2 regions of the Methylobacterium nigriterrae genome follow, and region 2 is predicted to be linked to the other one. Evidence: predicted binding sites of a transcription regulator. Region 2 holds the regulator's gene; the other holds the start of a gene.
The links. The regulator PhoB, encoded in region 2, activates phosphate uptake and scavenging genes when phosphate is short. The targets are predictions, from matches to a motif close to TGTCATNNANCTGTCAT.
Positions count from the first base shown of each region.

Region 1: a site for PhoB is predicted at 5,873-5,889, ahead of WDW90_RS04425 (ceramide glucosyltransferase). Genes of this name have one in related genera too.

Region 1 is NZ_JBAWTG010000004.1:69,675-84,270, forward strand. Features, by position in the region: gene WDW90_RS04400 (efflux RND transporter permease subunit) at 1-1,850, opposite strand, end outside; gene WDW90_RS04405 (efflux RND transporter periplasmic adaptor subunit) at 1,850-2,977, opposite strand; gene WDW90_RS04410 (efflux RND transporter periplasmic adaptor subunit) at 3,088-4,134, opposite strand; gene WDW90_RS04415 (TetR/AcrR family transcriptional regulator) at 4,286-4,861, shown strand; gene WDW90_RS04420 (histone deacetylase family protein) at 4,858-5,757, opposite strand; gene WDW90_RS04425 (ceramide glucosyltransferase) at 5,991-7,151, shown strand; gene WDW90_RS04430 (glutamine amidotransferase-related protein) at 7,284-7,976, shown strand; tRNA gene WDW90_RS04435 (tRNA-Leu) at 8,198-8,282, opposite strand; gene WDW90_RS04440 (YqaA family protein) at 8,445-9,026, shown strand; gene WDW90_RS04445 (disulfide bond formation protein B) at 9,041-9,514, shown strand; gene WDW90_RS04450 (hypothetical protein) at 9,706-9,987, opposite strand; gene WDW90_RS04455 (Crp/Fnr family transcriptional regulator) at 9,984-10,727, opposite strand; gene WDW90_RS04460 (DUF1178 family protein) at 11,101-11,562, opposite strand; gene WDW90_RS04465 (carbon-nitrogen hydrolase family protein) at 11,584-12,429, opposite strand; partial or broken gene grxC (glutaredoxin 3) at 12,500-12,754, opposite strand; gene cpdR (cell cycle two-component system response regulator CpdR) at 12,865-13,221, opposite strand; gene WDW90_RS04480 (N-formylglutamate amidohydrolase) at 13,430-14,332, shown strand; gene WDW90_RS04485 (UTP--glucose-1-phosphate uridylyltransferase) at 14,558-14,596, opposite strand, start outside.
Region 2 is NZ_JBAWTG010000020.1:38,199-52,794, reverse strand. Features, by position in the region: gene WDW90_RS13195 (class I SAM-dependent methyltransferase) at 1-694, shown strand, start outside; gene WDW90_RS13190 (LysR family transcriptional regulator) at 762-1,700, opposite strand; gene WDW90_RS13185 (hypothetical protein) at 1,799-2,167, shown strand; gene WDW90_RS13180 (NupC/NupG family nucleoside CNT transporter) at 2,217-3,467, opposite strand; gene WDW90_RS13175 (SDR family NAD(P)-dependent oxidoreductase) at 3,648-4,475, shown strand; gene WDW90_RS13170 (alpha/beta hydrolase) at 4,483-5,406, shown strand; gene WDW90_RS13165 (flavin-containing monooxygenase) at 5,417-6,901, shown strand; gene WDW90_RS13160 (TFIIS helical bundle-like domain containing protein) at 6,984-7,112, shown strand; gene WDW90_RS13155 (patatin-like phospholipase family protein) at 7,198-8,382, opposite strand; gene WDW90_RS13150 (GcrA family cell cycle regulator) at 8,809-9,363, shown strand; gene phoB (phosphate regulon transcriptional regulator PhoB) at 9,505-10,206, opposite strand; gene phoU (phosphate signaling complex protein PhoU) at 10,230-10,946, opposite strand; gene pstB (phosphate ABC transporter ATP-binding protein PstB) at 11,014-11,832, opposite strand; gene pstA (phosphate ABC transporter permease PstA) at 11,877-12,767, opposite strand; gene pstC (phosphate ABC transporter permease subunit PstC) at 12,779-13,756, opposite strand; gene pstS (phosphate ABC transporter substrate-binding protein PstS) at 13,937-14,596, opposite strand, start outside.

The DNA of each region.
Region 1 (14,596 bases), on a different contig from region 2:
ACATAGGACGACCAGCGATCGATGTCGGGATCGCCCTTCAGCGCCGCCTCGAACCGGTCCATCTGGGCCCTCGTCTCCGCGATGGTCGCGTTCTGCGGCAGCGTCATGTCGACCAGCACCTCGTTGCGGTCGGAGGACGGGAAGAATTGCTGCTGGACGCGGGTCATGCCGGCGATCGAGAGGCCCATCAGCCCGACGCAGACGAGCACGGTGGTCCAGCGGAACCGCATGGCGAGCTTGAGCACGGCCAGGAAGGCGCGCGCGAGGCGCCCGGACTCGTGGCCGTGGTGCTTCAGGGCCCTGGGCAGGAGCGTCACCCCGATGAGGGGCGCGAACAGCACCGCCACCACCCAGGAGACGAGGAGCGAGGCGGCGATCACCACGAACAGCGAGTAAGTGTACTCGCCCGCCGACGAGCCGTTGAAGCCGATCGGCAGGAAGCCCGCCACGGTCACCAGCGTGCCGGTCAGCATCGGGAAGGCCGTCGAGGTATAGGCGAAGGTCGCGGCCTTCTTGAGCGAATCCCCGAGCTCGAGGCGCGCCACCATCATCTCGACGGTGATCATGGCGTCGTCGACGAGGAGCCCGAGCGCGACGATGAGGGCGCCGAGCGAGATGCGCTGCAGCGTCACCCCCATGACCTGCATGATCACGAAGACGATCGCGAGGACGAGCGGGATCGAGATCGAGACCACGAGCCCGGCGCGCAGCCCCAGGCTGATGAAGCTCACGGCAAGCACGATCACCACGGCCTCGACGAGCGCCTGGGTGAAGCCGCCGACCGCCTCCTCGACGATCCTGGGCTGGTCCGAGACGAGGTGGATGCCGACCCCGATCGGGAGTTTGGCCTCGATCAGGCGCATGCGCGCCTTCAGGTCCTCGCCGAAATGCAGCAGGTTGGCGTTCGGCCGCATGGCGATGGCGAGCCCGATCGCGGGCCGGCCGTCGACGCGGAACAGCGCGGAGGGCGGATCCTCGTAGCCGCGGCTGATCTCGGCCACGTCCGACAGGCGGAAGAAGCGGTCGTTGAAGCGCAGGTTGATGTTGCGCAGCGACTCCTCCGAGACGAACTGGCCGCTCACCCGCACCGAGACCCGCTCCGGCCCGGCCTGGACGACGCCGGAGGGCGAGATGGCGTTCTGGGCCTGAAGCGTCCTGATCAGCGACTGCAGGTCGATGCCGTAGCCCGCGAGCTTGCGGGTCGAGAAGTCGAGGTAGATCGTCTCCTTCTGGGTGCCGAGCAGCAGCGTCTTGCCGATATTGGGCACCTTCAGCACCTCGGTGCGCACGCCCTCGACGTAGTCGCGCAATTGCCGGTGGGTGAGGCCGTCGGCCGTGAAGCCGTAGACGTTGCCGTAGACGTCGCCGAACTCGTCGTTGAAGAAGGGGCCCTGCACGCCCTCCGGGAAGGTCGCCTGGATGTCGCCGATGCGCTTGCGCACCTGGTAGAAGGCCGGTTGGATCTCGCCCGCCTTGGTGGTGTCGCGCAGTTGCACGAACACGGTGGTCTGGCCGGGCGTCGTGTAGCTGCGCACGTAGTCGAGCGCGTTGATCTGCTGCAATTCCTTCTCGATGCGGTCGGTGACCTGCTGGAGGGTGTCGTTGATCGTGGCGCCCGGCCAGTTCGCCTGCACGATCATGGTCTTGATCGCGAAGGGCGGATCCTCCTCGCGGCCGAGGCCGCGATAGGCGATGGCGCCGGCGATCAGGCAGACGGCCATCAGGAACCACACGAAGGAGCGGTGCGACAGCGCCCATTCCGACAGGTTGAAGCCGCCGTCGGCGGTGCCGTGCTCGGGCAGGTCTCGGCCGGACGGATCGCGGCCGGAAGCGTCTCGGGGAGCGTGCATCAGAGGGACTCGTCGGAGAGCCGCACGGTCTGGCCCTCGCTCAAGGAATGGACGCCCGCGACGACGACCCGCTCGCCGGCCGACAGGCCGGAACTGATCGCCACGCGCTCGGGCCCGCGCTCGGCCACGGTGACCGGGCGCCGGGTGACGCCGGTGCCGGCCGCGTTCACGATCCAGACGGAATCCTGGCCGTCGGCCGTCAGGAGCGCGGTCGCGGGCAGCGGGAAGCGGCTCTCGACGGGGCGTTCCAGCGAGACCGTGATGGTCGCGCCGAGCCGGAAGGCGGTGGGCGGGTTCTCCAGCGTCATGCGGATGCGCCGCGTGCGCGTGGTCTGGTCGGCGAAGGGCGCGACCTCGCGCACGCGCCCGAGCGTCGTCACCTCCGGCGCGCTCTGCAGCGCGACCCGGAAGCGGCCGTCCTTCGGCATCGCGCCCGCGAGATCCTCGGGGATGTCGACGACGGCCTCGCGCGCCTCGGGGCGGGCCACCGTCACGACCGCCTGGCCGGCGCTCAGGACCTGGCCGACCTCGGCGCTGCGCTGCGTCACCACCCCGTCGAAATCGGCCTTCAGCTCGGTGTAGCCCATCTGGTCGCGGGCCTTCTCCAGGCTCGACTGGGCCTGGGCGAGCCGGGCCTGGGCGGTGTCGCGGTTCGCCACCGCGCCGTCGAGCTGGGCCTGTGTGACGTTGCCGCCCTCCATCAGGCGGCGCGTGCGCGCCTCGGTGGCGCCGGCATTCTCGGCCTGCGCCCGCGCGTCGGCGACGTCGGCCTCCGCGCGCACCAGGGCGTAGCGCGGCACGATCGGGTCGAGGGCGGCGAGGCGCTGCCCCTTCCGGACGATGTCGCCCATCGTCACGTCGCGGGCGACCACCCGGCCGCCGATCTGGAAGCCGAGCTGCGACTGGTAGCGCGGCTCGACGGTGCCCGCGAAGGGCCCGAACATCACGGCATCGACGGGCTTGGCCACCGTGTAGAGGACCGGGCGGACCGGCGGCGCCTCGGCCTTCTCGGCGGGCTGGCAGGCCGCCAGCGCGAGCAGGGGCAGGAGGAGGCCGAGGCGGGCACGGCGGGCCCCCTCTCCCGCGCGGGAGAGGGTTGGGATGAGGGATGCGACCTCTCCGGACATGGCGAACCCCTCACCCGGTCCGCGTCCCGCGGACTCGACCTCTCCCGCATGGGAGAGGTGGCCTCGCGCTGGGTTTGAAGCGTCGCAGGATTGCCGAAACAGGCAAAAAATCATCGCGCGGCCCCCGTGTCGCCGTTCGCGACCGTGACGGTCTGGCCGGGGCGCAGGAACTGGATGCCCGCCGTGACGACCTCCTCGCCCGGCGCGACGCCGGATTCGAGCGCGATCCGGTCGGATCCGTAGCGGTCGACGACGATGGTGCGCGGCGCGACCGTGCCGGTCTTCGGGTCGCGCACCCACACGGCCGGCTCGCGCTTCCAGCGGTAGAGCGCCGACCAGGGCAGCACGACGGCCTCCCGCGGCCGGAACTTGCCATGCCCGATCACCACGGCGCCGAGCCCCATGGCGGGGGGCGTCGATTCGAGCCCGACCTTGACCCGCACGGTGCCGGAGGCCGGGTCGACGCTCGGCGAGATCTCCCGGACCGTGCCGGTCGCGACCACCGCCGGATCCGACTGCAGCGTGACCGCGACGGTCTTCGAATCGGGCGGGGTGGCGAGGAGCGCCTCGTAGACGTTGAACACCGCGTCGCGCGGGCCGTCCTGCGCGATGACGAGGACGGACTGGCCCGCCTGCACCACCTGGCCGGTCTCGAGGGAGCGGCTCAGCACGATCCCGGCGACGCCCGCGCGCAGCTCCGTGTAGGAGAACTGCTCCTGCGCGGTGCCGAGCGCCGCCTTGGCCGATTCGACCGCCGCCTGGGTGGTGCGAAGCTGCTGCTCCGCGTTGTCATAGGCGGGCCGGGTCGTGTAGCCGCTCGCGAGAAGGGCTTCCTGGCGCCGGAACCCGAGACGCGCCTGCGTCAGCAGCGCCTCCGCCGAGGTAAGCGCGGCGCGGGCGTTGTCGAGGTTGGCGCGCTGCTCCTGCGGGTCGAGGCGGGCCAGCACCTGGTCGGCCGCGACGTGGTCGCCGACCTCGACGAGGCGGGCCGCGACCTTGCCGTTCGTGCGGAACGAGACGTTGGTCTGGGCCTGGGCCTGGATGTCGCCGGTGATCACGATGTCGGCGGCGACCACCGCGGTCCGGGCCGCCTCGGTCCGCACCAGGGTCTGCGCGGCGAGCGGCACCTCGCCGGCCCGGGCCGGGCCTGGCGGCATCGCGGCCACGGCCGCCAGCAGGGCGGCGAGGGTCCCTGTCCTGATCCTGCGAAGCCTCGGCACGGCGCTTCCACCTCGATTCGGTCTATCGCGGCGGACCCATATCGGGTATCTTACCGACCGTCCAGACGGTTTTTAGGTGTGGAGCGAGATGACAAAGGCGCGCAGCCGGCGCGAGGATCGGCCGGCGATCATCCTCGACGCCGCCGAGGCCCTGCTGCGCCGATCGGGCAGCCGCACGCTGACGATCGACGCGGTGGCGGCGGAGGCGGGCCTCAGCAAGGGCGGGGTGCTGCATCACTACGCCTCGAAGGACGCGCTGGTGACGGCGCTCGCCGCGCGCAAGGTCGAGCGGATGCGCGAAGGCATCGCCGCCTGCGCGGAGCGGCTGCCGCCGGGCCCGGCCGGCCTGCCGCTCGCGCTGATCGCGCATGCCCGCGAGGTCTACGCCGAGGAATGCGGCTTCCCGGACTCGCTCCTGATCGCCACCGCCGAGAACCCGCAGGCCCTGGCGGGCTTCCGCGCCTTCCTCGCCGAGCGCCTGGCGCAGGCGGCGGGGCTCGAGGCGCGCCCCGGCGCCGGGGCGGCCCTCGTCTTCGCGGTGCTGGGGCTGATGATGAGCCGCTCGCTCGGCTTCCACGACCTCGACGGGCCGGACCTCGGGCGCCTGTTCGAGGCGCTGGAGGCGCAGGCGCGGGCGCTGCCCGAGCGCGCCCCTGAGAGTTAGGCTTCCGCCGCCAGCGCCTCGAAGACCAGGGCGTGGCGGGCCGCGATCGCCTCGACGTCGCTGCCGTAGCCGCCGCCGATCACCGCGACGAGCGGGATGGCGCGGGCGCGGGCCTGACCCACCACGAAGCGGTCGCGGGCGGACAATCCCGCATCGGTGAGCGCGAGGCGGCCGAGCCGGTCGTCCCCGTGCGGGTCGACGCCGGCATTGTAGAAGACGAGGTCGGGCGCGAGCGCGTCGAGGAGCGGCGGCAGCCGGGCGGCCAGCACCGCGAGGTAGTCGGCGTCGCCGAGCCCGTCCGGCAGCCCGATGTCGAGGTCGCCCGGGATCTTGGCAAGGGGATAGTTCTTCTCGGCGTGGATCGAGAGCGTGAAGAGGTCGGGCGAGGCGAACAGGCAATCGGCGGTGCCGTCGCCCTGGTGGACGTCGCAATCGACGACGAGCGCCCGCCCGATCGCCCCCTCCCCCTGCAGGGCGCGGGCTGCCACCGCGACGTCGTTGAAGACGCAGAACCCGGCCCCTTGCGCGCGCCGCGCGTGGTGGCTTCCGCCGGCCGCGCTGCCGGCGAGCCCGTGCGCGAGGGCGAGCCGGGCCGCCGCGAGCGTGCCGCCGGCCGAGGCGCGGGCGCGGGCCGCCACGCCCGCGTCGACCGGCAGCCCGATCGCCCGCTCGATCTCGCGCGGCACCGCCGCGCCGAGAACGGCCTCGACGTAGGCCGGATCGTGCGCGAGCGCCAGGATCGCGGCCGTCGCGGGCTCCGGCCTGACGAAGCCCGCCGGCGCCAGCCCCCGCGCCGCCAGGATCTCCGCGAGCCGCCCGTATTTCCGCATCGGGAAGCGGTGGCCCTCGGGCAGGCTCGCCTGGTAGGCCGGATGATGGACGATGGGCGGGCTCAACCGGCGGCCCCGGGATCGCCCGGGCCCGCGCCGAGCGGGACATCGCCGGAGTTGCTCGCCAAAGGTCTCGCCAAAGGTCCCGCCCGTTCGCCCGTTCCCGCCCGAGTCGGCGGCCTGTCATACGACTGATACGGCCCGGCTGTTAGGGGCGCTGATCCGGATAGGACTCGGGCGCGCCCCTGCGCCGCAGGCGCGGCGGCCCTGACGTCGAGACTCGTTTTGGAGACCCGTTCATGCACGGCCCTGCCGCGAGCGGCCCCCTGCTCGTCCTCGCGCTCTGCGCCCTCCTGACGCTCGTCCAACTCGTCAGCCTCGCGATCGCGGCGCGGCGCATCGGCGCGGCGCGGCCGGGCTCGACCTTCCCGGCCGCCGCGCCCGTCTCTCTGGTGCGGCCGGTCTGCGGGCTCGAGGCCTTCAGCGAGGAGATGCTGACACGCGGCTTCCGGCTCGACTATCCCGATTACGAGCTGATCTTCTGCGTGGCGGATGCCGGCGACCCGATCCTGCCGCTCCTGCGCCGCCTGATCGCGGCCAATCCGCGGGTCGCGTCCCGCATCATCGTCGGCGACGAGCGGGTCAGCGACAACCCGAAGCTGAACAACTGCGTGCGCGGCTGGGAGGCCGCCCGGCACGATTGGGTGGTCCTCGCCGACTCGAACGTGCTGATGCCGCCCGATTACCTGCAGCAATTGCAGGCGGCGTGGCGGGCCGGGACCGGCCTCGTCTGCTCGACGCCGATCGGCGACCGGCCGGACGGGTTCTGGGCCGAGGTCGAGTGCGCCTTCCTGAACACGCTCCAGGCCCGCTGGCAATATGCCGGCGAGGCGCTCGGCCTCGGCTTCGCCCAGGGCAAGAGCATGCTCTGGCACAAGCCCTTCCTGGAGGCGCGGGGGGGCATCCGGGCGCTCGCCGCCGAGATCGCCGAGGACGCGGCCGCCACGAAGCTGGTGCGGGCCGCCGGACACCGCGTCCACCTCGTCGCCGCGCCCTTCCGCCAGCCCCTCGGGCGCCGCCGCTTCCGCGAGGTCTGGGCGCGGCAGTTGCGCTGGGCGCGCCTGCGCCGCGTCACCTTCCCGCTCTTCTTCGCCCCCGAGATCGGCACCGGCGCGCTCCTGCCCCTCGGGATCGCGGCCGCCTGCGCGGGCACGATGCCGGCCGCCCTCGGCCTCGGCGCGTTGGCGCTCGTCTGGTACGGCGCCGAGTACGCGCTCGCGGGCCGCGCCGGCTGGCCCCGCCCGCCCCGTCTCCTGCTCGCCTTCCTGGCGCGGGACGCGATGCTCCCCGCGTTGTGGCTCAGCGCCTGGCTGCAGAGCGCGATCGTCTGGCGCGGCAACGCCATGGACATCCGCCCGAAGGAGACCGGCCGCCTGCGCCCGCGCGTCCGGGCGGCGTGAACGGGCTCGACGCCTGGCGCCTCGACGGCGGTGCGGCACGCGTCCCGGTCAGAACGCCTCGCTCCGCCGAAAAGCGGCCCGCGCGGGCGGCCCCGCCTCATCCCCGCCCACAAAGCGGGCTGTCACGTCCGCATGAGAATCGCGATCCTCGAAACCGGGCGTCCCCCGGCGCGCCTCGGCGGCGCCTATCCCGGCTACGGCGCCATGGTCGAGCGCCTCGTCGGGCCGGGCCACGATTACGAGACCTATCTCGCCGATCGCGGCGCGCTGCCCGGGACCGGGGCGCACGAGGCCTACCTGATCACGGGCTCGCCGGCGGGCGCCTACGACCCGGACCCGTGGATCGCCGACCTTACCGCCTTCCTGCGGAACCTCGATCCCGGCAGGCGGGTGGTGGGCCTCTGCTTCGGCCATCAGGTCATGGCGCAGGCCTGGGGCGGCCAGGTCGAGAAGTCCCGGACGGGCTGGGGCCTCGGCCTGCACCGCTACGACGTGGTCGAGACCGCGCCCTTCATGGACGGCGCGCGGGCCATCGCCGTCCCGTTGAGCCACCAAGACCAGGTCGTGGCGCCTCCGCCGGGCGCGCGCGTGCTCGCGGGCAGCGCCTTCACGCCCTTCGGCGTCCTGGCCTACCGCGACCGGGCCGCCCTCTCCTTCCAGTGCCACCCGGAATTCGCGGCCGATTACGCGCGCGCCCTCGTCTCGGGCCACCGTGCCGCCGAGGCCGATCCGACGTTCGGGGCCGCCGCCCTCGCCTCCCTCGACGCGCCGCACGATTCCGGACGCGTCGGCGGCTGGATCAGGCGCTTTCTCGAGGCTCGGTAATACCGTCGCCGACTGATCACTTCGGTGCGGGTGAGCGCACCAACCCGCGACCTCATCCTGAGGTGCCGCGCCAGCGGCCTCGAAGGAGGTTTCCAGCGGCCCCCGCGCTTCCTGGAGTCCTCCTTCGAGGCCTCCGCTACGCTGCGGCGCCTCAGGATGAGGGCTAGGCTGGGAGCCCGCACCCACACCGAAGGGATCGGGCGGTCATGATAGGAGAACGCTGGTGCGGGTAGAGGGAATCGAACCCCCACGCCTTGCGGCTGGCGATTTTGAGTCGCCCGCGTCTACCAATTCCGCCATACCCGCGACACGGGCCTCTTCGCACAGGTCCGGCACGGGGGCCAAGCGGATATTTCGGGGGAGGAAGGCGGCGCGGCCGGGCCGTCCGCGCCGGTTCCGGCCGCTGGTCAGCGCCGGACGGTTGTGCTCAATGGGCGCCGCCTCACCCTCGCCAGACCCCAGGACCCGATGATCCGCCGCCTCTACGAGTGGATAATGGCACTTGCCGGCAAGCCCTCCGCGCCCTGGGCACTCGGGGCCGTGGCGTTCGCCGAGAGCTCGTTCTTCCCCGTGCCGCCCGACGCCATGCTGGTGCCGATGGCGGTGAGCCGGCCGGACCGGGTCTGGTTCTACGCGCTCATCGCGACGGTCGGCTCGGTGGCGGGCGGCCTCGTCGGCTACGCGATCGGCGCGCTCCTGTTCGACTCCCTCGGCCAGTGGCTGTTTCGGATCTACGGCCTGCAAAACTCGGCCGTGACGTTCCAGGAATCCTACGCCCGGTACGGGCACTGGGTGATCCTGCTCAAAGGTCTGACGCCGATCCCCTACAAGCTCGTCACCATCACGTCGGGCTTCGCCCATTACAGCCTGTTCTGGTTCACCGTGCTGTCGATCGCGACGCGGGGCGCGCGCTTCTTTCTCCTGGCAGGGCTGCTCGGCCGCTACGGCGTCCAGATCCGCGGCGTGCTCGACCGGCATCTCAACGTGGTGGCGGCGGTCTCGGCCGCCGTGATCATCCTCGGCTTCGTGCTGTTCAAGGTGTTGCTGTGAGGATCTCTGCCGGGTTGGGGAGCCGGAGGGGAACGGCCCTCCTCGTCCTCCTCGGGGCCGCGGCGACGGTCGGCGGCGCGCTCGTGTTCGAGCATGTCCTCGGCTACGTCCCGTGCAAGCTCTGCCTGACCGAGCGCATCCCCTACTACGCGGCGATCCCGCTGGCGGCGGTCGCGCTCGGGGCGCCCGGGCGCCTCGCCCGGCTGACGCTGGGTCTCGCCGCCCTCGTGCTCCTGTACGGGGCGGGCCTCGGGGTCTACCACGCGGGCGCCGAGTGGGGCTTCTGGCCGGGCCCGACCGATTGCGGCGGCGGCAGCGGCGCCAATCCCGACTCAGTCGGCGACTTCCTCGACGCGCTGAAGACGACCCGGGTTGTCGATTGCTCGACCGCCGCCTGGCGCTTCCTCGGCGTGTCGCTGGCCGGCTGGAACGCGCTGATCGCGGCCGTGCTCGCCGCGCTGGCGGGCCGAGCGGCGCTGCGGCGCTAGAGCATCGTCCGTGATTCCCGGATCGCGGACGATGCTCCAAACCATTGATCTGGCGCGCTTCCCGATCGCCAAACCGGCAACCGCTCTGGCCGATAGCGCGCTCGGTTCGCCCGCTTTCGGGATCCGCCATGCGCACGCCCCCGCGGGAGCGGTCGAGTCCGACGGCGCGAGGCGCGCCAAGCCCGAGGCGGTCAATTGGGAGCGGCACCGATCAGCCGCGGGTCAGGGCGGCCGCTTCCGGCAAGGCGGCGCGTGATCCAGCCCTGCGCCTCGCTGAGATCGGCGAAGGTCGGATGGATCGGGCCGTCGAGGCGCCCGACGCCGGCCTCGAAGAACCACTTGCCGGCATCCGGCCCGTGCTGGTCCGAGAGCCGCACCAGCACCGCCGCGAAACGATCGTCGTCGAAGACGAGCTGCCCTTCCTCGTCCCCGCTGCCCGTCGCCACGCGCACGGGCTCAAGATGCAGGCTCACGCGGCGGCCTCTCGCTCGAGGTGCAGATAGGTCGTGTCGAACTCGCCCAACCTGCTGAGGCTACTCCAGTCATGGATGATCAGTTCCCGGCCCTGCAGGCTGATCAGGCCCTGGGCGCGCAGATCCTGCAGCACGCGGTTGACGTGCACGTTCGACAGGCCCAGCGCGTCGCCGATGTCGATCTGCGTGGAGAGCCACTCGCAGCGGTTGTTCCCGGCCAGGCCGACGGCGTGGAGCTTGCAGTACATCTCGCAGAAGACGTGCGCGATCCGCCCATGCGCGGTGCGCCGGCCGATGCCCGTCATCCACTCGCGGAAGATGGCCGCGTCGACGAGCGTGTCGCGCCAGAGCGCCAGCGCGACCTCCGGGTAGCGGAAGCACAGCTCACGGAGGCTCTCATGCGAGAGAAAGCCCAAGCGGCACGGGGTCAGGCTGGCGAGATTGTGGTCCATCACGTGCAGGGGCAGGCTCTGCAGGTCCGGGATGTCGCCCGGCACGTGGAACGACAGGATCTGCCGCTTGCCCTCGCTCAGGAGCTTGTAGCGGAAGGCCCAGCCCGAGAGGACGAGGCAGCATTGCGAGGGCCGCTCCTTGTCGCGGACGATGTCGTGCTGCGCCTCGACCACGCGAACGGCCATCGGCAGCCGGCCGACGGCCTGCCGCGCCTCGTCCGAGAGGCATGCGATGCTCTCCAGCTTGCGGATGAGCGGAGCCAGTTCGGCGCTCGAGGCTGATGTCATGAGGCGTGCGCTTCGGCTTGCGGGCGAGCCTCGAAGCGCTGCCGCTATCGACGGGTGCGGCGTCGCTCCTGGCGGTCGTCCGCTATGTATGCGCCGTTCTACAATTCGGCATTGTCACACGTTAAAACATAAAACTTCTGGTTATTTGCGGAATCGACCTTGAACGGCCCTGATCTTGACGGCGGAGCCTTGCTCCCGGCCGACGGGAGCGTGCCGGGCGCGGGATCGTACCGACCACGCCGCCCATGCGGGCTCGCCCGGAGCGTGCCCCGGAGCATCGTCCGTGATCCTTGAATCACGGGCGACGCTCCAAACCATTGATCTTGCGCGCCTTCTGATCGGCGAGCCGGCAACCGCTTTGGCGGAGAGAGCGCTAGTTCCGGTCGTCCGGCAGCATCGGCAGCGGCGCGACGTCGATGCCCTCGTCGACGAGGGCGCGCGCCTCCTCCAGGCTGGCCTGCCCGTAGATCGGGCGGCTGTCGGCCTCTCCGTAATGGATCTTGCGCGCTTCCTCGGGGAAGCGCGCGCCCACGTGCTCGGCGGTGCTCGCCACCTGCGCGCGCACCATCCGCAGCAGCGCCCGCATCTGGCGCTCGGGCTCGGCGAGCATGGGCATCGGGGCGGGCGCGGGCACGGCGGCGGGCGTCGCGGCGGGCGGGCGGGCGCGGTCGGTGCGGGCGACGCCCGGCGCCATCGGGCTCTTGTCGACCCTGGCCGAGTCGCAGAACGGGCAGGTCACGAGGCCGCGTGCCGCCTGGTCGTCGTAGGCGTCGCTCGAGGGGAACCAGCTCTCGAAGCCGTGGCCGGCCTCGCAGACGAGTGCGTATCGGATCATGGCTTCAGGACAACGCGCGGATCAGCCTTGGCGGCCCACCCGCTCGACGGTGAAGGGTCTCGCATGCGCGAGGGCGGGGATGCGCGCGCGCGCCTCCGCCACCCGGGCGAGGTCGATCTCGGCCAGGATCACGCCGGGCTCGGGCCCGCCCGCATCGGCCAGCACGACGCCCCAGGGATCGACGATGATCGAGTGGCCGTAGGTGTCGCGCCCGTCCTCGTGGCGGCCGCCCTGCGCGGCCGAGATCATGAACGATCCCGTCTCGATGGCGCGGGCCCGGTGCAGGACGTGCCAGTGCGCCTCGCCGGTCTGCTTCGTGAAGCAGGCGGGCGCGGTCAGCACCGTGGCGCCGGCCTCCGCGAGGGCCCGGTAGAGGGCCGGGAAGCGGATGTCGTAGCAGATGCCCAGTCCGATCGTGGCCCAGGGCGTCTCGGCCACCACCGCCGAGGCGCCGCCCGTGTAGGTGGCGGATTCGCGCCAGCGCTCCCCGTTCGGCAGGTCGACGTCGTAGAGGTGGAGCTTGTCGTAGGCCGCCAGGATCTCGCCCTGCCCGTCGATCAGGAAGGCGCGGTTGGCGATCTTGTCGCCGCTGCGCACCGCGAGCGAGCCGACCTGAACCATGACGCCCGCCTCGCGGGCGACCGCGCGCAGGGCGGCAAGCGTCGGGTCGTCCTCCGGCGGCCCGACCTTCTCGAACAGGGCCGTGCGGCTGCGCTCGACCAGCGAGGTCATCTCGGGGGTCTGCACGTAGTGCGCGCCGGCCCGCGCCGCCTCGCGCACGCCCGCGACCGCCGCGTCGCGGTTGGCGAGCGGGTCGCGTCCCGACCGCATCTGGACGCAGGCGGCGACGAAGCGGGGCTCAGCCATCGGCCTGGCCCGCCGCGGCCTTGCCCGCTGCGATCTTGCCCGCCGGGACGTCGCCCGCCGGGACGGCCTCGGCGCCGAGCAGCGGATCGAGCCGGCCCGCGCGCTCGAGGGCGTAGAGGTCGTCGCAGCCGCCGACATGCTGCGCGCCGACGAAGATCTGCGGCACGCTGGTGCGCCCGCCCGAGCGCTGCAGCATCGCGGCGCGCGCGCCCTGCATCCTCTCGACGTCGATCTCCTGGAAGGCGACGCCCTTCTCCTTCAGGAGGCTTTTCGCCGCCGAGCAGTAGGGGCACCAGGCCGTGGTGTAGATCGTGACAGGCTGCATGTGCGCGGACGAGCCCCGTGGAGGAATGCCTGCATATAGGCAAGCGGCAGGCCGCTTCCTATTGCGGGAGAGCCACGGGGCCGGGATGTCGCGCGGGACCGCCGGCCGCCTCAGGCCGCCAGCAGCTTCTCGACCTCGTTGACGAGGTCGCGCAGGTGGAAGGGCTTGGACAGGACCTTGGCGTCCTTCGGGGCCTTCGAATCCGGGTTCAGCGCCACGGCGGCGAAGCCCGTGATGAACATGACCTTGATGTCCGGATCGAGCTCGGTGGCGCGCCGCGCCAGCTCGATCCCGTCCATCTCGGGCATCACGATATCGGTCAGGAGCAGCTCGAAGGGCTCCTCGCGCAGCCGGTTGTAGGCCGAGAGTCCGTTGTCGAAGGAGAGAACGTCGTAGCCCGCATTCTGCAGCGCCTTGGCCAGGAAGCGGCGCATGTCGTTGTCGTCTTCGGCCAGGAGGATCTTCATCGGACGGTTCCGAGCCCTTGAGTCGCTGCGTTCATTCCATAAAGGGACGATTTGGTAAACAAGGCGTTAGGATTTGGGGGCGCCGGCCGGTGCCCTGCCGCACCGATGCGGGCCGGCCACGCCCGCCTGCGCAGTGGACAGGCGCGGCCCCGCGCCCCAATGTGGAGGCTGTCCGAGACCCTCCCGCCAGAGAGGCGCCCGCGCCCCGATGACAGCGTCCCACCCGGATGAGACCGACCCGTTCGGCTTCGCTCCGGCCTTCACGGTCGACGAGCCCGAAACCCATGCGCTGCCGTTCGTCTTCAACACCGGGCATTCCGGATCGGTCTACCCGGTGGCGTTCCTGGCGGCCTCGCGCCTCGACGCCCTCGCCCTGCGCCGCTCCGAGGACGCGCATGTGGAGCGGCTCTTCGCCCCCGTGGTCGGGCTCGGCGCGCCCTTGATGCGGGCGAACTTCCCGCGCGCCTTCCTGGACGTCAACCGCGAGCCCTACGAACTCGACCCGCGCATGTTCGACGGGCGCCTGCCGCCCTTCGCCAACACCCGCTCGATGCGGGTGGCGGGCGGGCTCGGCACGGTTCCGCGGGTGGTCGCCGACGGGCAGGAGATCTACGGCAGCCGCCTCCCGGTCGACGAGGCGGTCCGTCGCATCGAGGCGCTCTACAAGCCCTATCACCGCACGCTGCGCGGGCTGATCCAGCGCACCGCCCGCCAGTTCGGCCACGCCGTCCTGATCGACTGCCACTCGATGCCCTCCTCCAGCCTCGGGCGGGACCCGGAGGCCAAGGCCGACATCGTTCTCGGCGACCGCTTCGGCACGGCCTGCGCGCCCGCGCTGATCGACCTGTTCGAGGAGGCCCTGCGGCGGGCGGGGTTCCGGGTGGTGCGCAACAAGCCCTACGCGGGCGGCTTCATCACCGAGCATTACGGCGAGCCGAATGTCGGCCGCCACGCCCTGCAGATCGAGCTGAACCGGGCGCTCTACATGAACGAGGTGACGCTCGCGGTCACCTCGGGCTTCCTGCCGCTGATCGACGCTCTGCGGGCGGTGGTGGCCGCGGTCGCGGCGGAGGCGATGGACCTCGGCGCCCGCCGCATCGCCGCGGAATAGGCCGGCCCGCTCCCGGACAGAAAAAAAGGCCACTCCCGAAGGAGCGGCCCGAAGTCTAGGGAGGAAACGCCCAAGAAGGGCTGCCGGACCGCGACGCCATCGCGATCCCGCAATGCACAAAGTAAAGTGCGCCGCACAAAACGCAAGCGCTTTCCAACGGCCAAGCCCGCTTCCAGCGCATGGCTCCGGCGCGTGACGCGCAATTGAGTTGTGGCCCCGCCTCTCTCAGCCCTGCCGGAGGAGCGCGGCGATCTCGGCGCGCAG
Region 2 (14,596 bases):
GCACGACAAGCTTGCGGGAGCCCGCACCCGCCGCCTCGAATTCGCGGCCGCCGCCGGGCACGTGCCGGAGGGCGCCCGGGTGCTCGATGTCGGCTGCGGGCACGGCGGCTTCCGCGCCTACGTGCCCGGCAGGGCCTATGTCGGGCTCGACCCGAACTTCGCCGGCGAGGATCCGAGCGGCACCATCCTGGCCGAGACGATCGCGGCGCATGCCGACCGCGTCGGCCCGGTCTACGACGTGGTCTGCGCCTTCCAGGTCCTGGAGCACGTCGCCGCGCCGCTCGCCTTCGCCCGCGCGATGGCGACCTGCGTGAAGCCCGGCGGCGCGCTCCTGATCGGCACGCCGCTCTGGCCCTCGCCCAACACGACGATCCCGAACTTCATCATGAACGCGCCGCCCCACCACCTGACCTGGTGGACGCCGGCCGCCCTGGAGACGCTTGCCCGCATCCTCGGCTTCGAGCCCGAGCGCGTCCACGCCATCGGCATGGACCGGCACGACGCGATGATTCACTGGATGTCGACGCTGACCCCGATCCGCTGCCGCGACCGCTATTTCCGCGCCGCCAAGAGCTGGTACGCGGCGCTCGCCGTCGCCTACGCCGGTGCCCTGGTTCTGAACCGCGTGCTGCCGCTGCCGCGGGAGACCCGGCCGAACACGCTGCTTCTCGCGGCGCGCAAGGCCGCGGGTTAGGTCCCTTCCGCCACGCTGGCGTCCCGATGCCGGCCCACCTCGCCCACGGGCGAGGTGGGCCGCGCCGTCAAGTCGGCCCCGGCAGGTCCGGCTCCGCGGCGAGGCGCACCAGGGTCCGGCGCAGCCAGGTATGGGCCGGGTCGTTGTCGTAGGAGGCGTGCCAGAGCATCGAGAAGGACACGTCCTCGAGGCTCACCGGCGCCGGGCTCACCGTCAGCCCGAGGGTGCCGGCGAAATAGTGGGCCAGGCGCGCGTGCATCGTCGCGATCACGGGGGCGGAGCGCACCAGGAAGGGCACGGCGAGGAAGCGGGGCGTCGTCACGGCGAGCCGCCGGCTGAGGCCGAGCTTGGCCAGGGCGTCGTCGACGACGCCGTGCGCCGTCTCCCTGAGGCTCGTCAGCACGTGGGGAAAGCGCAGGTAGTCGTCGAGCGAGATGGGCGGCGCGATGCCGATCAGCTCCGCGTTGAACAGGCAGACATAGCTGTCGCGGTAGAGCAGGCGCTGCTTGTGATGGCTCTGCCCCTGCGAGAACAGGCCGATGCCGAGATCGACCCGGTCGGCATCGAGTTCCTGCAGGATCCGGATGCGGTCGATCGAGCGCAGGAGCAGGCTGATGCCCGGCGCCTCCGCCCGCAGGTAGGCCAGGAGCTTCGGACCCAGCAGCACCTCGGTGCTGTCCGGCAGGCCGATCGTGAAGACGCGCTCGACGGTCCGCGGGTCGAAGCTGTCCTCGCGCCGCACCAGGGCCTGGATCTGCCGGAGCGCCGTGCGCACCGGCTCGGCGAGCGCGAGCGCGCGGGGCGTCGGCCGCATGCCCTCGGGTGCCCGCGTCAGCAGCTCGTCGTCGAACAGCGTCCGCAAGCGCGCCAGCGTGCTGCTCATGGCCGACTGGCCGAGTCCGACGCGGGCCGCGGCGCGCGTCACGCTGCGCTCGATCAGCAACGCGTCGAGGGCGACGAGGAGGTTGAGATCGACGCGCGCAAGATCGACGTGATCAATAGTCATTATCGAGGCAATCTGTTTGATCCATGCTGCACTGCGAAGCATATTCGCTCCAGAAGCAAGGGCGACAGGCCCCTGCGAGAGCGAAAGACACGAACCCCATGACCACGCTTCGTACCACCATCCTGGCCGCCGCCGCTGTCCTCGGCCTCGCCGGATCCGCGCAGGCCGGCAGCATCAAGCCCGTCGAGGGCGGCAGCGTCAGCCTCGGCACGCTCGCCGGCGTCGCCTACTACACGGCCGAGCCGAAGGGCTACCGCGTCGTCGTCACCCTGGCGCCGCGCGCGGCCGCCCCGGCCGTCCGCTTCGAGGCAATCCTCGCTGCCGGCCAGAGCGTGACCCTCTCGGCTCCCCGGGGCCTCGGCGCGGAGGCCGACGCCGTCGAGATCGCCCGCGAGGGCGACACGGTCACGGTCTCGCAGCCGCGGGCCCGCAAGGCGGCGATCCGCGAGGCCGCGGCGCTGAACTGAGCGGCGCACGGGGGACTCCTCTCACCTCGCGGGACGGGGAGTCCCCATTTCACCCCCCGATGAACAGCCCCGCAATGGCCGCGCTGGTCAGGTTCGAGAGGGTGCCGCCCAGGATCGCCCGCAGGCCGTAGCGGGCGACCTCGGCGCGGCGCCCCGGCACGAGGCTCGAGAAGCTCGCGAGCTGGATCGCGATCGACGCGAAGTTGGCGAAGCCGCACAGGGCGAAGCACAGGATCGCGGCCGTGCGCGCGTCGAGGTCGCCGGACTTCAGGACCGGCGAGAGCGTGGCGTAGGCCAGGAACTCGTTGAAGGCGAGCTTCTGGCCGATGGCGCCGCCGACGAGGGCCGCCCGCTCCCACGGCACCCCGAGGATCCAGGCGAGCGGGCTCAGGAGCCGGCCGAGGATCCCCTCGATCGAGGCGGAGGGGTAACCCAGGAGCCCGCCCGCGTAGCCGACGATCCCGTCGAGGAGCGCGATCAGCCCCACGAAGGCGATCAGCATCGCGCCGACCGAGACCGCCACCGCGAGTCCCTTCTGGGTGCCGTCGGCGGCGGCCTCGATCAGGTTGGCGGCCCTGGCCTCGCCGAACTCGACGCGCGTCGTCGTGATCCGGCTCGGCTCCGCCGAGGGCATCAGGATCTTGGCGTAGAGGAGCCCTCCGGGAATCGCCATGAAGGAGGCGGCGATGAGGTACTCCATGGGCACGCCGAGCGCCGCGTAGCCGGCCAGGATCGAGCCGGCCGTGGAGGAGGCCCCGCTCGTCATCACGGCGAAGAGCTCTGGCCCCGTCAGCAGCGGCAGGAACGGCCGCAGGGCCACGGCGATCTCGCTCTGACCGATGAAGATCGTGATCACGGCCGCGAAGGACTCGATCCGCGAGGTGCCAATGAGCCGCCGCAGGCCCGCGCCGAGAAGCCGCGCGAGCGCCTGCATGATACCGAGATGGTAGAGCACGCCGATCAGCGCCGAGACGTAGAGGATCTGCGGCAGGACGCGCAGCGCCAGGACGAAGCCGCTTCCGCCGAACAGCTCGAACATCCGCGGCTCGACGAGGCCGCCGAACAGGAAGGTGGCCCCCCGGTCGCCGTAGGCCAGCACGATCTGGATCACGCCCGCGACCGCCGCCAGCGCCGCGCGGCCCGCCGGCACGAACAGGATCAGGGCGCCCACCGCCACCTGCAGACCGAGGCCCGCGAGCACCACCCGCGGCCGGATCGCCCGCCGGTCCGTCGAGAACAGCACGGCGATCCCGATGAGCAGGACAAGGCTCACCGCCGCATGGACGACCCGCTCGATCATCGACCCCCCGAAGGTTCTCAGGCCCCCTCGCCGCCCATGCGCGATCCGGAGCTGGGAGAAAAGCCCCCGGCCTGTCCGGGGCACGCTTTCGCCGCAGCGGTGCCCCTTGGCGCGCGGCGCGCAGGCGGGGCATAAGAACACGGGGGCGACGGTCCGGGCACGGCCGACGGAGAAACCGGTTTGCGGCAGGCATTCGCCCTGAAGGGCGCGGTCGGGCTCGTCACTGGCGCGGGCAGCGGCATCGGGGCGGCGCTGGCGCGCGCGCTCGCCGAGAGGGGCACGGCGCTCGCCCTGGTCGACCGCGACGCGGCGGGGCTCGACGCGACGATCGGCGCGGTCGAGCGGGCCGGCGGCAGCGTGAGCCGCCACCTCCTCGACCTCGCGGACGCGGACGCGATCCTGGCGCTGCCCGAGGCGGTCGAGGCCCGGTTCGGGCGGCTCGACCTTCTCGTCAACAACGCGGGCGTGGCGCTCGGCGGCCGCTTCGCGGAGACGGACCTTGACGATTTCGAGTGGCTGATGGACGTGAACTTCCGCGCCGTGGTGCGGATGACCCACGCCTTCCTGCCCCTGCTGAGCCGGGCGCCCGCCGCCCAGATCGCCAATATCTCGAGCCTCTACGGCCTGATCGCGCCGCCCGGCCAGACGGCCTACGCGGCGAGCAAGTTCGCGGTGCGGGGCTTCAGCGAGGCGCTGCGGCACGAATATGCAGGCACGCATCTCGGCGTCACGCTGGTGCATCCGGGCGGCGTCGCGACGGGGATCGCCCGCAACGCCCGGCATCCGCGCGGCCTCGACGCAGCCGCGGCGGAACAGGCCCGCATCGCCTTCGAGCGCTTCCTCCGCCTGAGCCCGGACATCGCGGCGGCCGAGATCGTGCGGGGCATCGAGCGCCGGGCGCCGCGCGTCATCGTCGGCCGCGACGCCAAGCAGGTCGCCTTCCTGCAGCGTCTGATGCCGGTCGGCTACTGGGCGCCGCTCGCCCGGATCACCGGCCAGAAGCGGTAGCGAGCCGATGACGAGCCTGCGCGCCTACGTGCTGGCCTGGGCGGTGAGGCGCAAGATCCGCGCCCGCCTCGGCCCGATGCTCGACGTCGCGCGCGTCCGGCGCACGCTCGAGGGGCCGGCTTTCCCCGAGCCCGGCGGCGTGACTTACGAGCCCGGCAGCGTCGGCGGCATCCCCTGCGAGCGGGTGCGCCGCGGCGCGGGCGAGGACCGCCCGCGCCTGTTCTACCTGCACGGGGGCGGCTTCATCGCCTGCTCGCCGCGCACCCACCGGCCGCTCACGGGCTACTTCGCGCAGCGCGGTTTCGACGTGTTCGTGCCCGATTACCGCCTCGCCCCCGAGCACCCGTTCCCGGCGGCCCTCGACGACGCGCTCGCCGCCTGGCGCGCCGTCTCGGCCGGGGGGCCCGCCGTCATCGCGGGTGACTCGGCGGGCGGCAACCTCGCCCTCGCCCTGATGCTGCGCGCCCGCGACGCCGGCCTGCCGCTGCCGCGCGCCGCCGCCCTGTTCTCGCCCGCCACCGACATGCTGGGCAGCGGGCAATCGTATCGGACGAACGCCGGGCGCGACGCGATGTTCGATCCCGAGGGCCTGCGCCGGCTCGCGCCTCTCTACCTCGCGGGCGCCGATCCGGCCGGGCCCCTCGTCTCGCCGCTCTACGCGGACCTCGCCGGGCTGCCGCCGCTCCTCGTCCATGTCGGCGAGCGGGAATTGCTGCGCGACGATTCGAGCCGCCTCGCCGAGGCGGCCCGGGCGGCGGGCGTTTCGGTCGACCTCACGGTCTTCCCGGTCGTGCCCCATGTCTGGCAATTCGCCCACGGCTTCCTGCCCGAGGCGCGCCGCTCCCTCGACGCGGCCGCCGCCTTCCTGCGGGCGCACGCGGCCGATGCGGCCAAGCCGGCCGATGCGGCCGCCCAGGTGGATCAGACATGAACGAGCAGCCATGAACGCGCAGCCGACCCGGCCCCTCCCGCAGCAGACGCTCGCCCTCCTGATCATCGGCGCCGGTTTCTCCGGCCTCGCCACGGGAATCCGCTGCCGCCAGGAGGGGATCGGCCCCTTCGCGATCGTCGAGAAGGGCGACGGCATCGGCGGCACCTGGCACGAGAACACCTATCCGGGGGCGGCCTGCGACATCCCCTCCCACCTCTACTCCCTGTCCTACGTGCCGAAGCACGACTGGTCGCGCCTTTACCCGCAACAGGCCGAGATCGCCGCCTACCTGCGCGAGACGGCGCGGGACCACGGCCTCCTGCCCCACCTGCACCTCGGGACCGCCGTCACCGGCGCGGCCTGGGACGAGGCGCAATCGCTGTGGCGGGTCGAGACGAGCCGCGGCCCGGTCCGGGCGCGGGCGATCGTCTCCGGCATGGGCGGCCTGCACCACCCGGCCCTGCCGGACATCCCCGGCCGGGAGAGCTTCTCGGGGACGGCCTTCCACTCGGCCACCTGGGACCATGCCTGCGACCTCGGCGGCAAGCGCATCGGCGTGATCGGCACGGGGGCGAGCGCGATCCAGTTCGTGCCCGAGATCGCCAAGGAGGCCGCCCACCTCACGCTGTTCCAGCGCACGCCGGCCTGGATCATGCCCAAGCACGACCGCGCCATCGGCGCGCGCGCGAAGGCGGCCTATCGCTTCGTGCCCTTCGCCCGGCGGCTGTTTCGCGAGCGCCTGTTCTGGATCCACGAGCTGCGCGCGCTCATGGGCTTCACCAAGGTCTCGAAGCTGACGGGCCAGGCCGAGGCGATGGCGCGCCGCCACCTCGCCAGGGCCGTGCCCGACAAGGCGCTGCGGGAAAAGCTCACGCCGCGCTACCGCCTCGGCTGCAAGCGGGTCCTGATCTCGGACGATTTCTACCCCGCGATGATGCGCCCGAACGTGAGCCTGGAGACGGGCCGCATCGCGCGCATCACGCCCGAGGGCGTCGTGATGCAGGACGGCGGCGCGCATGCCCTCGACGTGATCGTCTACGCCACCGGATTCGATCTGACGGGCAGCTTCCGCACCCTCGACATCGTCGGGCGCGGGGGCCTGACGCTCGCGCAAGCCTGGCGCGACGGGATGGGCGCCTTCCAGGGCATCACGGTCGCGGGCTTCCCCAACCTGTTCCTGATGATGGGGCCGAATACGGGGCTCGGCCACAACTCGATGATCCTGATGATCGAGGCGCAGGTGGAGCACGCCCTCTCCTGCCTGAAGGCCCTGGCGCGGCAGGGGCGCACGGCCATCGAGGTGAGGCCGGAGGCGCAGGCGCGCTTCCTGGCGGATGTGCAGGGGCGCCTCTCCGACAGCATCTGGCAGGCCGGGGGCTGCACGAGCTGGTACCAGAACGAGCAGGGCCGCAACACCGCCATCTGGCCGGGCTCGGTGCTGGCCTACCGGCGCGGCGCGCGCCGCGCGCGGCTCTCGGATTACCGCGTCAGCTGAGACGGAACAGGCCCCCACGCCCGCCCGTTGGTTCGGCAAAGCTTGCGCCGCGCCGCGGCGCCTTCAGCGCGAGGACCCCACCATGAGCCTGATTGGACGCATCGTCACCAAGATCCTCGGCAACGAGAACCGCCCCGTCACCCGCGACGACCGCAACGCGGATTCGGGCAACCTCGTCGGCCGGATCGTCACCAAGATCCTGCGCAAGTAGGAAAGCCCTTCGCAATCGGACGGGACCCGCCCGCTCGCGGACGGCGCCGTGCCTCGGCGTCAGGCGGCGGGCGGGAAGGGGGGCCTTACTGCGCCGCCGCCGTGACCGTCTTCACGAGTGGGGAAGCGGGGACGGTGTGCTCCCAGAAGGCGCCGGCGCGGGCCTTCTCGTAGCCGGCCTGGTAGAGGCTGCGCATGTAGCCGGTGTCGAAGCCGCGCGCGGCCGTGGTGTTTGGCGCGCGCTCGTCGATGTAGGTGAGGTTGAAGCCGACCCCGTTGGCGCGGGTGAACGCGTAGGTGGTCGCCAGCGTCGCGCGGCTGCGGGCCCGGCTGCCCGTCGTGAAGGAGCGCTCCACGATCGCCAGGGTGTTGTTCCGGGTGACGTCGAATTCCGGCTCGAGGCGCCCGTTGATCACGACGTAGATGTTGGCCCGCCCGTGCGTGCGCAGGCGCCCGTCCCGCAGCAGGAAGGATTGCGGCAGGGTGAAGACCGGCGTCACCACGGAGCCGTCGACATGGAGTTCCTGGAAGGCGCTGTTGCCCGCCTGCACGTCGATGAGCTGGGGCGGGAACACGGCCGGGATGCTGGCCGAGGCGGTGAGCACGTCGCGGAACAGATCGACCGCGTTCGGCGCGCCGCTCGCCGCGATGGCGCCCATGTTCCAGATCACGGCGCGCTGCGAATCGAGGTTCGTCGTCACCACGAGGAGGCGCCGGCCCTTGGCGTGCTCCTCGGCCACCGCGGCGAGGAGGTCCGGCGTGACGTAGCGCCCGATCAGGTCGCGCAGGCGGCCGTCCCCGAACAGGCCCGAGCCGAACAGCACGTTGGTGAGGCTCGGCGACTGCACCAGCGTCGCGGCGACGCCGCTCGTGTAGATGTCGGTGAGGTAGGGATCGTAGGCCGGCCCGAGGAACGCGAAGGGCGCGATCAGCGCGCCCGTGCTCACGCCCGAGACGAGGGAGAATTCCGGCCGGGTGCCGGAGGCGGTCCAGCCGTTCAGGATGCCGGCCCCGTAGGCGCCGTCGCCGCCGCCGCCCGACAGGGCGAGATAGTTGAAGGCCTGGCGCTTGGCCTCGGGCCGCGCGGCCATCTCGGCGAAGGTCTCGGAGGAAGCGTCCGCGAAGGCGCGGGCGGCGGGGATGCCCGGCACGCTCGCGTACGCCGCCTGCTCGGCGGTGTAGGGAATCCGCGGAATAGACGAGCAGGCGGCGAGATGACCCGCCAGCCCGAGCGCGAGGGCGCCGCGCAACCAATCCAACCGACGTGCCATCGCCAAGTCCCAGCGCTCAAGCTTCCGATTGCACCCCCAACCGAACGAGCTTGGCCATTCTAGCGTTCCCGGCCGAGCGCGGCAATTGACGCGACGGTGATCGGCTGATGCAAGGCCGCCACAGGCGCCGGCGTCGTGAGCGGCCGGCCGGCGCGGCGCGGCCATTGCCGGTGGAAACCGCGGACGCCCGGCGGCCGAGTCTGATCGTCGACTCTTGCATCGTCCACGAGGCCTCTTGTAGGTTCGGACCGTTGCCGCAGGGAACACGCGCGGCGGCCATCACCAGTGGCGCACACGGACGGATTTCGCACCGGCAGGCTCCGCATGGACGCGGCTCGCACGCGGGCCGCGTTGGGCCTCGTGCGTCCGAACCGCGTCGGGTCCGCCGGGGGGCGGAAGCGGTGATCGCAGCGTTCGGAGGGGGCGATGACGGAAGCGAGCCTGAGCTGGACGGACGAGCGCGTCGACCTTCTGCGCCGCCTGTGGGAAGACGGCCAGAGCGCCAGCAAGATCGCCGCGCAGCTCGGCGGCGTCACCCGCAACGCGGTCATCGGCAAGGTGCACCGGCTGGGTCTCGCCGGCCGGGTCAAGCCGGTGGCCGGCGCCCCCGTGAACGGCCGCAAGCGGCCCCTGCGCGAGGCCGAGGGCGAGATCGAGGCCGCGACCGTGGCCGAGATCGCCGCCGACGCGCCCGAGCCGATCGCGATCGCCTCGCACCGCCCGGCCCCCGATTTCCCGCCGGCCGCGGCGCCGGCCTCGGCCGCCGACCAGGTGCCGCTCGCGGTCTCGGAGCGGGTCACGATCATGGATCTGCGCGAATCGATGTGCCGCTGGCCGATGGGCGACCCGACGACCCCCGAGTTCCGATTCTGCGGCGGCCGCGCCATCACCGGCCTGCCCTATTGCAGCCACCACGCCCAGATCGCCTACCAGCCCGCCGCCGAGCGCAAGCGGGACCGGAGGGTCGCGGGCTTCCGCTGAGGCCGGCCGGCGCCGCGCGCCTCGCCCGCGCGGGAGAATCCGCGGAACGCGGACCGGGCGCGGGATGCGCCCTGTCCGGAAGGACCTCGCCCTGTCCCCCACGGCAGAGGGGACGCGAGCCCGATCCTGTCCGGCCGCGCCCTACTCGACGCCTGAGAACATCTCGTCGAAGGAATAGCCGGAGCCGCGCACGGTGCGGATCGGGTCGGACTGGCGCGGGCGGTTGATCGCCTTGCGCAGGCGCCCGACATGGACGTCGACCGTGCGCTCGTCGATGTAGACGTCGTGGCCCCAGACGCCGTCGAGGAGCTGCTCGCGCGAGAACACCCGGCCCGGGCTCTGCATCAGGAACTCGAGGAGCTTGAACTCGGTGGGGCCGAGATGGATCTCGCGGCCCGAGCGGCGGATCCGGTGGCTCATCCGGTCGAGCTCGATGTCGCCCGCGATCAGGAGGCTGGCCACGTGGGCGGGCTTGGCGCGCCGCAGGAGCGCGCGCACGCGGGCGAGGAGTTCCGGCACCGAGAACGGCTTGACGATGTAGTCGTCCGCGCCCGTGCCGAGGCCGCGGATGCGGTCGCCCTCCTCGCCGCGAGCGGTCAGCATGATGATCGGCAGGCGCTCGGTCTCGCGGCGCGCCCGGATGCGGCGGCACAGCTCGATGCCGGACAGGCCCGGAAGCATCCAGTCGAGCAGGATCAGGTCGGGCAGTTGCTCGTGCAGGCGCAGGTCGGCCTCGTCGCCGCGCACGGCCGAGTCGACGATGTAGCCCTCGGCCTCGAGGTTGTAGCGGAGGAGGAGCGTGAGGGCCTCCTCGTCCTCGACGATCAGGATGCGGGTGCTCATGGTCTCGTCAAAGCCGGATCGCCTCAGGCCCCGGCCCGGGGCGCGATCGTGGCGTAGTTCGAGGCGTCGTCCTTCGGGCGGTCGGTCAGGGTCACGCCGGTGACGAGATAGTGGATCGTCTCGGCGATGTTGGTGGTGTGGTCGCCGATCCGCTCGACGTTCTTGGCGCAGAACAGGAGGTGCGTGCAGAACGAGATGTTGCGCGGGTCCTCCATCATGTAGGTCAGGAGCTCGCGGAACAGGGAGTTGTAGAGGGCGTCGATGGCGCCGTCGCGCTGCCAGACGTCGTGGGCGGCCTTGGTGTCGCGGGCCCCGTAGGCGTCGAGCACGTCCTTGAGCTGCTCCTGCACGAGGTCGCTCATGTGCTGGACGCCGAGCACGATCTTCTGCGGCTGGGCCTGATCGCTGATCGCCACGACGCGCTTGGCGATGTTCTTGGCGAGGTCCCCGATGCGCTCGAGGTCGCCCGAGACGCGGATCGCCGAGATCGTCTCGCGCAGGTCGATGGCGAGCGGCTGGCGGCGGGCGATGAGGAGCACGGCGCGCTCCTCGATCTCGCGCTGGAGCACGTCGAGGCGCTTGTCGGCCGCGATGACGTTCTGGGCGAGTGCGGTGTCGCGGCGCACGAGGGCGACGCTCGCATCCGCCATCATCTTCTCGGCGACGCCCCCCATCTCGGCGATCGAGCGGCGCAGGTCCTCGAGGTCGGTGTCGTAGGAGGTGACGATGTGCTCGGACATGGTCTGGCGTCCTCGATCGGCCCGCCGGGCGGGACCGCGGTGAGGGAGGGATGCGCCCGCGGGCGGCTCAGCCGAAGCGGCCGGTGATGTAGTCCTGCGTCTGCCGCTTCTCGGGATTCATGAAGATCCGGGTGGTGGGCCCGAACTCGACGAGCTCGCCGAGATACATGAAGGCCGTGAACTGCGAGATGCGGGCGGCCTGCTGCATGTTGTGGGTCACGATCGCGATCGTGAACTCGTCGCGCAGCTGCTCGATCAGCTCCTCGATGCGCCCCGTCGAGATCGGGTCCAGCGCCGAGGTCGGCTCGTCGAACAGGATCACCTCCGGGCGCTGGGCGACCGTCCGGGCGATGCAGAGGCGCTGCTGCTGGCCGCCCGAGAGGCCCATGCCGGACTGCCGGAGCTTGTCCTTGACCTCGTCCCAGAGCGCGGCCTTGCGCAGGGATTCCTCGACGCGCACGTCGAGTTCGGCCTTCGGCAGGCGCTCGTAGAGGCGGAGCCCGAAGGCGACGTTGTCGTAGATCGACATCGGGAAGGGCGTCGGCTTCTGGAACACCATGCCGACCCGGGCGCGCAGCTCGTTGAGGTCGACCTTGGGGTCGAGCACGTTCTGGCCGTCGAGCAGGATCTGCCCTTCGGCGCGCTGCTCGGGGTAGAGGCTGTAGATGCGGTTGAAGGTGCGCAGCAGCGTCGACTTCCCGCAGCCCGAGGGGCCGATCAGGGCCGTCACCTGCCGGTCGTGGAAGTTGAGGTTGATGCCCTTCAGCCCGTGGAAGGTCCCGTAATAGAAGTCGAGGTCCTTCACCGCGATGCGCACGGGCGCGCGCTCGTCGGCCTTATTGCGGCCGTTGGCCTGGGCGGCGGTGATCGCGGGGGCGACGCTCATCGGGGTGTCCTTCGCGAGGATGTCGCTGGGCGGTCGGGCGCGGCTCAGCGCGCCCGCTGTGGCTTGATGACGAGGCGGGCGAGGATCGACAGGCCGAGGATCGTCACCGTGATCAGGAGGGCGCCGGCCCAGGCCAGACCCTGCCAGTTCGGGTAGGGCGAGAGCGCGAACTGGTAGATCATCACCGGCAGGTTCGCGACGCCGCCCATCAGGTCGCGGCTGAACCAGGAATTGTTGTTGAGCGCCGTGAACAGTAGCGGCGCGGTCTCGCCGGCGATGCGGGCGAGCGCCAGGATGATGCCCGTGACGATGCCCGCCGAGGCGGCGCGCCAGGTCACGCTCATGATCACCCGGGAGGGGGGCGCACCGAGCGCCGCGCCGGCCTCGCGCAGGGAGCCCGGCACGAGCCGCAGCATGTCCTCGGTGGTGCGCACGATCACGGGCGTCGCGATGATGGCGAGCGCCACGCCGCCGGCCCAGCCCGAATAGGTGCCCATCGGCCGCACCATCAGGGTGTAGACGAACAGACCGATCAGGATCGATGGCGCCGAGAGCAGGATGTCGTTGAGGAAGCGGATCAGGTCGGCGAGCTTCGAGGCCCGGCCGTACTCGGCGAGGTAGGTGCCGGCCATGACGCCGACCGGCGTCGCCACCACGATGCCGATCAGGGTCAGCACGAGGCTGCCCAGGATCGCGTTGGCGATGCCCCCGCCCTCCGAGCCCGGGCCCGGCGTCGGCTGCGTGAGCAGGCTGGGCGAGAGGCCCTTCAGCCCCTCGATGATCAGCATCAGGAGGATCGATCCGAGCACGATGGCGCCCAGCACCGTCGCGGCGAGGCAGGAGAAGCGCAGCACCCGGTCGGCGACGCGCCGGCTCGGGCGCACCCGGTTCGCCGGCGCCGCGCGGGTCTGGCCGAGGGGGTTGGTGACGTCCATCGCGAGGATCCTCAGGCGACCTTGACGCGGCGCACGAGCAGCCGCGCGATGACGAGGACGAAGAAGGTGATCACGAACAGGATGCAGCCGAGCGCCATCAGGGCGTTGAGCTGCAGGCCGTCCGCCTCGTTGAACTCGTTGGCGATGCGCGAGGCGATGGTCGAGCCCGGATCGAAGATCGAGGCCGAGAGCCGGTTGGCGTTGCCGACCACGAAGGTGACCGCCATGGTCTCGCCGAGCGCGCGGCCGAGCCCCAGCATGATGGCGCCGATGATCGCCACCGAGGCCTGCGGCACGAGGACGTGGCGCACCACCTCCCAGGTGGTGCAGCCGATGCCGAAGGCGCTCTCGCGCAGCACCGTCGGGATCTGGTCGAGCATGTCGCGGGTGATCGAGGCCACGAAGGGCACGATCATGATGGCCAGGATGATGCCGGCCGTGAGCACGCCGACGCCCGAGGGCACGCGGGCGTAGAGCAGCGTGCCGACCACCGGCAGGCCCTCGACGAGGTTCGAGACCGGAACCTGCACGAAGCGGGCGAAGAGCGGCGCGAAGATGAACAGGCCCCACATGCCGTAGATGATGCTCGGCACGGCCGCCAGGAGCTCGATCGTCATCGCGACGGGCTTGCGCGCCCAGCCGGGGCAGAGCTGCGTCAGGTAGACGGCGATGCCGAGCGAGAGCGGCACCCCGATCAGGAGGGCGAGGAACGCGGAGGCCAGCGTCCCGATGATCGCCACCAGCGCGCCGTACTGCTCGGTGCCGACGTTCCAGGCGCTCGATGTGACGAAGCCGAAGCCGAACTCGCGGAAGGCCGGCCAGCCGCCCCAGGCGATCGAGCCGAGGATGCCGGCGAGCATCAGGAGCACGAGCAGGGCCGAGCCGTAGGCGGCCCCGCGGAACAGGCGGTCGAAGCCCCGGCCGGGGGCCCGGCGGACACGCGTCGCATCGGTGCGCGCCAGCGTGATCTGTTCGGTCAAGGAGGCCATCCGCAATTCTCGTCGGTTCGAGGCGTTTAGCGCGCGGCGGTGCCGGAAGCGAGCGGGGCGCCGGTCACCTCTCCCGCGCGGGAGAGGTCGGGTCCGCGGAACCGGTCCGGGCGGGAGAGGGCCCCCACCGGACCGGACAGGCGAAACCGGCGCCCGGAGTGCGGGCGCCGGCTGCCGGCCTCACATGTTGAAGACGGGCTTTCCGTCCTTGCCCTTCACCTGCTTCCACTCCTCGTGGATCAGGCCCACCACGTTGTCGGGCAGCGGCACGTAGTCGAGTTCGGAGGCGAGCGTGTCGCCGTTCTTGTAGGCCCAGTCGAAGAACTTGAGCACCTCGGCGGACTTGGCCGCGTCGGCCGCGTCCTTGTGGACGAGGATGAAGGTCGCGGCCGTGATCGGCCAGGCATCGTCGCCGGGCTGGTTGGTCAGCGAGATGCCGAAGCCCGGCGCCGCCTTCCAGTCGGCGCTGGCGGCCGCGGCCTGGAACGCCTTGTCGTCCGGCTGCGGGTACTTGCCGGCCTTGTTCTGGATCAGCGCGTAGCTGAGCTTGTTCTGCTTGGCGTAGGCCGACTCGACGTAGCCGATCGCGTTCGGGACCTGCTTGACGGTGGCGGTCACGCCCTCGTTGCCCTTGCCGCCCTGGCCGGCCGGCCAGGAGATCGTGGTGGCGGCGCCGAATTCCTTCTTCCAGGTCTCGGAGACCTGCGACAGGTAGGTGGTGAAGATGTTGGTCGTGCCCGAGGCGTCGGAGCGGTAGACCGGCGTGATCGTCGCGTCGGGCAGCTTCACGCCCTGGTTGGGCGCGGCGATCTTCGGATCCGACCACTTGGTGATCTTGCC